2 regions of the Peribacillus sp. NPDC006672 genome follow, and region 1 is predicted to be linked to the other one. Evidence: riboswitches for the same ligand, from Rfam matches in the RefSeq annotation. Region 1 holds a riboswitch; the other holds the start of a gene.

The links. A riboswitch is a leader RNA that binds a small molecule or an ion and turns the genes downstream of it on or off. The one in region 1 is predicted to bind cyclic di-AMP.
Region 2: linked by a shared signal. The riboswitch ahead of ACQKKK_RS25580 (cation:dicarboxylate symporter family transporter) and the one ahead of ACQKKK_RS17730 (APC family permease) in region 1 are both predicted to bind cyclic di-AMP.

The regions. Positions count from the first base shown of each region.
Region 1 covers NZ_JBNNOR010000010.1:168,783-173,588, forward strand. The annotation lists gene ACQKKK_RS17720 (glycosyltransferase family 2 protein) at 1-819, shown strand, start outside; gene ACQKKK_RS17725 (GtrA family protein) at 779-1,234, shown strand; cyclic di-AMP (ydaO/yuaA leader) riboswitch at 1,644-1,786, shown strand; gene ACQKKK_RS17730 (APC family permease) at 1,922-3,748, shown strand; gene ACQKKK_RS17735 (helix-turn-helix domain-containing protein) at 4,064-4,806, shown strand, end outside.
Region 2 covers NZ_JBNNOR010000031.1:6,420-11,225, forward strand. The annotation lists gene ACQKKK_RS25565 (hypothetical protein) at 1-129, shown strand, start outside; gene ACQKKK_RS25570 (hypothetical protein) at 239-901, shown strand; gene ACQKKK_RS25575 (efflux RND transporter periplasmic adaptor subunit) at 916-2,178, shown strand; cyclic di-AMP (ydaO/yuaA leader) riboswitch at 2,380-2,529, shown strand; gene ACQKKK_RS25580 (cation:dicarboxylate symporter family transporter) at 2,702-3,961, shown strand; gene ACQKKK_RS25585 (hypothetical protein) at 4,609-4,806, shown strand, end outside.

The DNA.
Region 1 (4,806 bases):
TTTGTTCGTGGGCTAAAGCTTTCCCGGAATGCAGGCCATCAAAATGCACTCCTTGCCGGATTGTTAACAGCTAAGGAAGCCTCGGATTGTGTGATTTCAATTGATGCAGATTTGCAAGATGATATTCAAGTCATCCCTGAATTCATTCGGAAATTCACTGAAGGATGTGAAATTGTATATGGCGTGCGCCAGAAAAGGGACCTTGACTCATTTTTTAAACGAACATCTGCAACTGGTTTTTATAAAATGATGAACAAAATGGGGGTCAACCTTGTCTATAATCATGCAGATTTCAGGCTAATGAGCAAAAGGGCAATCGTGGAGTTGGAACGATTTGAAGAAACGAACCTTTTTTTACGGGGAATCGTCCCGCTTATTGGGTTTAAGACGGACTCTGTTTATTATGACCGCAAAGAAAGATTGGCTGGAGAAACGAAATATCCATTTAAGAAGATGGTTGCTTTTGCTCTTGATGGCATTACTTCCTTTTCAGTCACACCGATCCGGCTTGTATTATGGCTAGGATGTCTTTCCTTTTTCATTAGCTTACTTTTTGGTTCATACTTTTTATGGTTAAAGTTTTATGGGCAGACCGAAACTGGTTGGACCTCATTAATTACCTCCATATGGTTGATCGGCGGACTTCAGTTGATTGCTGTCGGCTTGATTGGGGAATATATCGGTAAAATCTATAATGAATCTAAACGCCGGCCTAAATATATTGTGGATCTGGATTTATTTAATCCGCTCGATTTAAAAAAACGGGAGCAACTAGATAATGAACGGACAAGTATTGAAAAACTATCTAAAACACACTAACTCCTTTATCCGCTTTTTATTGGTTGGAATAGTCAATACAGGGGTTGGACTTTCCATCATGCTTTTTCTCATGAATGTTCTTGAATTATCTTACTGGCTCTCGACCTTTTTCGGCAATGGTACGGGAGCAGTAACGAGTTTTCTGTTGAACAGGACTTTTACTTTTAGAAGCGATATAGATTGGCGGAGAGGGGCTGCCCGTTTCTTTTGCGTCATCCTTATTTGTTATTCCGCCGCATATTCTTTAGGCCAAGCCATCGCAAAATCCTTGGAAGGATCCGTTCATTTTTCCATACAGCAAAATGTGGCTGTACTTATTGGAACAATCTTTTATACAGTACTGAACTATATTGGCCAGAAATACTTTGTCTTTAAAAAAAGCAATTTAGGAACAATTCAAGAAGGAAGGAACTAATTAGAATCAAAGAATGCCCCTTTTAAAATGGATGGAAATCAAAGTGGATTCCGAGAAGCGAATTTTTGATTTTCAGCACGGAGTTTATTGTAAACCTATCGAATGGGGGCAGATCCGTTTAATAAGAAAGGTGAACCGTTGATAAATTAGAGATTTAAACAGTTTCGTAATTCGGTAATCTTTTCCTCAAGTATCACCGTTTTGTTCATGGATTTCTTAATAATTGATTGGGAAGTTTCTCTTTTTTAAACAAGTTATTCACCTTTTTCCTACCTTCGAATCATGCGCTTGGATCACTTATGTTATTTACGTCAGAACAAAGCCTCACTTACAATAAATGAAAATTTTACTGTGCAAAATTTTTATTTACTTTTCCATTTCACGGGAGTATGATAATCAACAGTTTCGTATTTCTAAATCGCTTAAACCTTATGGTACGGGGGACCCGTTATTGGGATTATTTATAATCCAAGGGGTGAATCCTTTCAAGGTAGGGCTACTCTTAGGTCCGAATCCGACAGCTAACCTCGTAAGCGTTATATGAGAAGGAAGGTGGAGCTTGTTAGACAAAAAAATGGATGTCTACAGGTCTATTTAGTTATGACTTGTAGGCATTTTTCCGTTTTTCTGGTTTTTACTATAGCTGTGTAACATAAACTTATAACTTAAAAATGGTGGTGGATTCTTATGTTATCTTCTATAAAGAGGTTTTTGATAGGAAGACCTTTAAAATCAAATGCACTAGGTGATCAAAAGCTTAACAAAACAAAGGCTTTGGCGATATTATCTTCTGATGCTTTGTCCTCGGTTGCTTATGGACCGGAGCAAATATTGATCGTTCTGATCACGGTCGGTGCTGCCGCATTCTGGTATTCCATACCCATCGCCATCGGAGTTTTGTTACTGTTGGCTGCTTTGATCTTGTCCTATAGACAAATCATTTTTGCTTATCCCCATGGCGGGGGAGCCTATGTGGTTTCAAAAAACAATTTAGGTATCAATCCAGGGTTGATAGCTGGAGGATCCTTATTGGTCGATTATATATTAACTGTAGCTGTAAGTGTTTCTGCAGGTACGGATGCCATCACGTCCGCTTTTCCCAGCCTTCATTCATATAATGTAGTCATAGCCATCATTTTTGTATTTTTGCTTACCATCCTTAATCTAAGAGGGGTTACGGAGTCGGCCTCTGTTTTGGCCTATCCGGTTTATCTATTCGTTTTAGCATTGTTCATCTTGATTGGTGTAGGAATTTACAAGATCCTGACGGGAGGAGTTTCACCGGAATTACACGCGCCAATCGGGACTCCAGTAGCGGGCATCAGTTTATTCATACTGCTAAGAGCATTTGCATCAGGAAGCTCCGCGTTGACAGGAGTCGAAGCGATTTCCAATGCAATTCCAAACTTTAAAGATCCAGCCCCGAATAATGCTGCAAAAACTTTAATAGCTATGGGTTCCTTACTGGCTGTATTATTTACGGGAATCGTATTCTTAGCTTACTATTTAAGCATTGTTCCTAGCGCAAAGGTGACGGTCGTCTCGCAGATTGCTGAAGTAATCTTTGGTCGGAATTTCATGTATTTCTTCATTCAAGGTACGACTGCATTGATCCTGATACTTGCTGCCAATACTGGCTATTCCGCTTTCCCCTTGCTTGCGGTGAATCTTGCAAAAGATAAATTCATACCAAGGGCGTTTACGATTAGAGGGGACAGATTAGGATATTCCAATGGAATTATCATACTAGGACTTGCATCCATCATCTTAATAGTCGCATTTGGGGGACATACAGAAAATCTTATTCCACTTTATGCGGTAGGGGTATTTATTCCATTTACGTTTTCCCAGACCGGGATGATTGTCAAATGGATTCGCGAAAAGCCAAAAGGCTGGGTCATGAAATTAACCATTAATACAATTGGTGCCACTATTAGTTTTATCGTCACGATGATATTCTTTTTAACCAAATTTACTCACGTTTGGCCTGTTTTGATTTTTTTACCTATCATCATATTAATTTTTCATCGAATTAGGAAGCATTATGAAGCAGTTGGTGACCAGCTAAGGATTACAACTTGTGAGCCCATCTTGCCAATAGAAGGTAATATCATTATTGTGCCTGTGGCTGGTATAACTCATGTGGTTGAGAACTCTTTAAATTATGCTAAATCTCTATCAGCACATCAGGTCATTGCCGTTTATGTTGCTTTTGAAAGAGAAGATGAAAAGAAATTTGAAGAAAAATGGAAAAAGTGGCAGCCAGATGTTAGACTCGTCACACTTAACTCTTATTATAGAAGTATCATTCAGCCATTAACTAAATTTGTGGATACAGTTGAACATAAGGCGAGTGAATCCAACTATAGAGTTACAGTGATCATCCCGCAATTCATTCCGAAGAAGGCCTGGCACAATATTCTTCATAACCAATCAAGTTTACTGATCCGCGCCTACTTACTTTATAGAAGAAATGTAGTTGTTGCGACAGTGCCCTATCATTTGAAAAAGTAATTTCCATTATTATCTAAATGAAAAGAAGCAAACCTTTACACGGTTTGCTTCTTTTCATGTTTACCGTAGTTCAAAGCAGTATATGTAATAAATTTTATCACTTAAAAGGGTTTTGGAAATGCTTGTCGAAAACATAAAAACAACACGCTCATGCTGGAAATGCCAGGCATTGAAATAATGATAAAGTTCCTGAAATGTGAAGTATATAGATACCATTCAACCGTTGTAAATCCGCAAAAAGAAAATAGGTAAGTACTCCGAATTAAGAATTCCAGTTTTCTGGTCTGATAATGTAATATAATAGGAGCGTGATGATTGTTGAGCATCATTCAGAGTTTCAAAAACTTTGATTACTTTCCATTTCAACCGGAATTCGAGACACTTACGGATTACTATATAGAATATAAACAAAGAAATTCAGACTATTCAACTACATTATTCTATCAATTTAAAATTAATCAAGATTTAATGGATCCCATGTCCGTTATTCCAGATGGGTGCATAGATATATTATTTTATTGCGATCCCGTTAGACCCGCCGCAAATGTATGTGGGACTGTCCTAAAGTACAAAAAGATAAACTTTCAGGCTAATTGTGAATATTTCGGTGTGAGGTTTTTACCTAAACAAGAAACCCAGCATTTTAAATATTCCATGAAGGAAGTGATTGATTGCCAAATTCCATTAGCTGATATGATCACAATTGAACCTACCATTATGGAAAGGTTAATAAATGAACAGGGTTTTCGTGGAAGAATAAAACTTTTCAAAGAAGAAATAGGGAATAATATATTTGCATGTAATGATTTGCCTGCAATAATAGATTATTCCTTGAATAAAATATATTCTACTAAAGGAAATGTAAATATGAACCAGTTGGCTGTTGAGACAGGATATTCTACAAGATACTTGCGAAAGCAATTCGATGCTCATGTAGGAATGCCGCCAAAATTATTTAGCCAAATAGTGAGGTTCCAGAACTCCCTGCATATGATATTGAACAAACAGTTCCTTACAGTATGGGATGTAATTAATGAGAATGGATTTTATGATCAATC
Region 2 (4,806 bases), on a different contig from region 1:
GGTGCATTTTTAGAAAAAATGGCGATGAAACGTTCACGGATTGAAAGAACTATAGCCAAACGCCTACTCGAATTAGAGTCCTTGGCCATATGTATTAACTCCAAATTGGTGAGGAGGATTAAATATTAAGGGTAAGGTTATGTGTTTTTTTTGTTTCATTCATTCCTTATTTCTGCAATTGTTTCCAAAATAAGATAAAATATAGGATGATATATCATTTTTTGCAGGAGGAACACATATGGTGTACCAGGTCAGATTGTTAAAGGGCATTATAGAACCTCATCGGAGTCGTTATCAGCTGCAAAATGCAGAGGCAGTCACACGGCTTGGATGGAAATTACTATTTTTATATTTTCTTAGTATTATAGTATTTGCTATTGGTGGATATTTTGGCATTGGTTCTGAATCATTTTCCAAAGAAATCACGAAGATGAGTGTTAATGAATTTGAAACAGGAAAGTTTCTGATATTGGGCGGCAATATAATAGCAAGCCTAATCTACCCATCCATATACATATTTTTATCAGCCCTATTCTTTTGGATCGTTACAGATATCCCATACATAAAATTAGTTATCGTTCAAATGATCATTTTTGGGTTGCAATTATTGGAAAAAACGTTACTGATTCCTCTATTTGTATTAATGGATATAGGCAACGATTCTAATCCTTTCTCATTGGGAGTCATCGGTCAGTATTTTCTCAGAAGTGATTACTTTATTCACTTTTCCAGCGAAATCACCATTTTTCAATTTCTTATTATTGCCCTGCAATATTTCTATTTAAAGGAGTTTTCACAACGAAATAATTATTTGGTCCTTGTAATGATTGTTCTATTCTATCTGGCCACGTGGTTTGTTAAAGCCTTTTTAGCATACATCCAAGTGGGCGTATTTGTATAAGGCGGGTGAAAAGAATGAGCGGGAAATGGAAAGTGGCGGCGGTCTCTATTGCATCGATTGTGTTAATAACCGTCAACATATACCTAATTGAAAAAAAAGGAAGCAAAGTGGAACGAACTGTTTTCGTGGAAAACTGGTCAATGGTAAAAAAAGATACAATTACGGATACTTTTCAAACAAATGGGGTAATTAAGCCTGTAGAAGAGTATGATATCTATTTTGAAACCAAGAAAAATGATTTTAAGAAATTCCTTGTAAAAGAAGGAGATTCGGTAACGGCTGGCTCCTCGTTGTTTGAGTATACGACAACCGAACTTGATGCGCTTAAAGCGAATTTGGAAGCGGAGAAAACTGCTGCAGAGGGAGAAATTATAGGGATTGACGAATATATTAGGAAGTTAAGGGTTTCTCAAGGGACCCTTAACCGTGAGCCTGATAAAGCGGTCATTGATGAATCTGTGAAAAAAAACTTGAATATTAATATAACCACAAGCTCTTCAGATCTTATTAAAAGTAACATTGAGCAAGAAATGTACAAGCAAGAACTCGAAAAAAACAGTTTGAATGAAAAAGTAAAAATGCTTGATGCTAAATTAAATTCAATTGAGGAGAAGGCTAGAGCGATTGTGACGACGAGTGAAGCTGATGGTGTAGTTAAAAATATCAATAAAAACCTGAATAACCCGATTATATCCATCGTTTCAACAAACATGGGAATTGAAGGTGATTTCTCTGAAGAAGAGATGAAAAAGGCTGAAGTGGGCATGACTATAAAAGCAAGTTCCTCTGATTTAAAAAAGGCATTGAAAGGAACGATAGGCCGTATCAATTCCTATCCAGCAGAAGAGCCTTCACTAAAAAAGGATAACAGATTTCCATTTCAGGCTTTAATTGAACCGGAGGGTGAAGAAACCGAATCTTTGTTGGTGGGATCTAAAGTCAACCTTACTGTAATAACCAATGAGAAAGCCGGTGTACCCTCCATTCCCATAGAGGCAGTACATTACCAAAAAAATCCGTATGTCTACAAATTGACTAAAAAAGGCTATGTCGATAAACACTACATTACAAAAGGGCTTAAAGCAGAAGGTAAGCAAGAACTCATAAAGGGACCGTCGGTAGGTGATGTCATCCTGCTAGAACCGAATAGGGTAGTGAAGAACCATTCCTATTTTATTACTCCAATTCAATTTGAAAAAGTGAAAACTAAAACTTATAAAAAATTCACCTCTAGGGAAAAAGTAAGGTATCTATTACTTGGCATTTTGGAAAAATAACTGCTTCTTTCTTAAAGAAAGGGGATGTCAAATTAGTTATTATTTATATATCCATATAGCTTAAATGAGTAAAAATCGGGAAGTGTAATAATAGGTACAATCGTCACGAATACAGAATATTCAGACATGTTTAAAGATTTTTTCTAAAATGGACGAGAATAATTATTTACAGATTAACCTTTTTAGTATAATATTTTATTATAAGTTAACTCGCTTAATCTTATTCCAAGAACGGGGGACCCAATTTTGTGGATTTTAATCCACTAGGGGTGAATTCAGAAATGAAAGGGCAATTTGTGTTTCCAATTCCTAACCCGACAGCTAACCTCGTCAGCGTCTTTAAGGGAACATGTGTGAATATTCACGCCAATAAGAAATCGACACATGAAGTGTCTTTTTTTTCGGCGTAAAGACAGAGTTTTTCAAAAAAAGAAAAATTACTTTCTTTCTATTAGTATCTTGTTTCCCTTACCGAGACAAAATGTTTTTGCATCAAAGACTTTATGGAAGGTGAGGAAAGTATATGAAGAAGTTCAAATTAAGTTTAGCAAGCCAAATTTTCATTGGTTTAATTCTAGGGATTATCGTTGGTGCCATTTTTTATGGTAATGAGACGGCCCAAAGCTTTTTACAGCCATTCGGAGACATTTTCCTACGAATGATTAAAATGATTGTTGTACCAATCATTGTATCGAGCCTTATCGTTGCAGTTGCGGGTGTAGGTGATTTAAAAGCGGTAGGTAAACTAGGAGCTAAATCACTATCATACTTTGTGGTGGTAACTATGATTGCGATTGCTGTTGGTTTAATTTCCGCTAATATCATCCAGCCTGGTGCTGGTGTAAATATGAATAAGCTGGAACAGACTGATATCTCCTCTTATGTTGATACAGCAGAAACTAAGCAGCATGAATCGTTTGTAGATACACTCGTTCACATTGTACCATCCAATCCAGTTCAAGCTATGGTACAAGGCGATATGTTAGCGATCATTTTCTTCTCCGTATTATTTGGACTTAGTATTGCCGCTATCGGTGAAAAAGGTAAACCAGTATTCCGTTTCTTCCAAGGTACAGCAGAAGGAATGTTCTACCTAACTAATATGATCATGAAATTTGCTCCTATTGGAGTATTTGCCCTAATCGGTGTGACCATCTCCAAGTTCGGTTTGGAATCTTTAATTCCGTTAGGAAAGTTAGCGCTTTCTGTATACGGAACAATGATTTTCTTTGTAATTGTCGTTCTGGGTCTTATCGCAAAATTTGTAGGATTCAATATCTTTACATTGATTAAACTTCTAAAAGAAGAATTGATACTTGCGTTCTCTACAGCGAGTTCAGAAGCGGTTCTTCCGAAACTTATGGAAAAAATGGAAAAAGCGGGATGTCCGAAACATATAGCTACATTTGTTATTCCGACTGGATACTCTTTTAACCTTGATGGTTCAACATTATACCAAGCGTTGGCAGCTATCTTCATCGCTCAAATGTACGGAATCGATTTAAGTGCTTATGAGCAAATTACGCTAATGCTAGTGTTAATGATCACGTCTAAGGGTATTGCGGGTGTACCAGGGGTATCCTTCGTAGTTCTTTTAGCGACATTAGGAACAGTTGGTATTCCTATTGAAGGTTTGGCATTTATTGCCGGTATCGACCGTATTCTTGATATGGGACGTACAGTAGTAAACGTTATCGGTAATTCACTTGCAGCAATCGTCATCTCTAAATGGGAAGGTCAATTCAACCCTCCTTCCGATAAAGAATTAGAACAAGTATCTTAATACAAAAAATCCAGAGTGATATATCACTCTGGATTTTTTTGTGTTTGAAAAATGTATCCTTATTTTTGAACGATCCAGCAGCTGCAATCCGAAGAGAAAGCGTTGACATCATCGCTTTCATGGAATAATTCACTTCGGTAAAAGCTCTCGATGACTGAAAACCCTGTTTGTGGTTTATTGAAAGAAAGGTTCGTTGCATTGCCAAGGATAAAGGGGATATCCAGGTTATATTCTTGCGATATTTTTTCTTGAATCATGGCAGTAGTTAAATCTAATCACGCTCCACTTTGAAGTCCTTTTTTATACAATGCGAAGGCAGTTTGCTCCACATCCGATATCAAGGATCGTATCATCCTGAAATAAGTTTTTTTCTAATTCTGATTGCCACAAGTTGCCTCATGAAAAGAATTAATGATAAAACCTTTTCAATTTTATCCGTCGTCAATTCCTCCAACTCTTTGTTTTTCACTATTATTAAAAATTGTCGTGTTCGTTCCTTAACCTTATAGGTAATTATAGAGTTCAGGTATTCACATTATTTACACGATTCAGATGATGAATAATATTCCGGGTTATATAACTTACTTGAATACCCAAAAGTTTGATAAAATAACATTATTGATTGAGAGCTCGGAGGGGATCAGGTTATGAAGAATGATAACAATGATATCTTATATATGCATATGCAGGCTTCCGAACGGTTTGTCATTTTTAATGGACTCAATTTTCGCGAATTTGTCTATTCTTTGCCATATACCTTGGATTCCATCTTATTATTGAAACATCAATTTGATGGTGGGGAATACAATTTGAATGTCCTGCTTGATAGCGCTTCATCTGAGGAT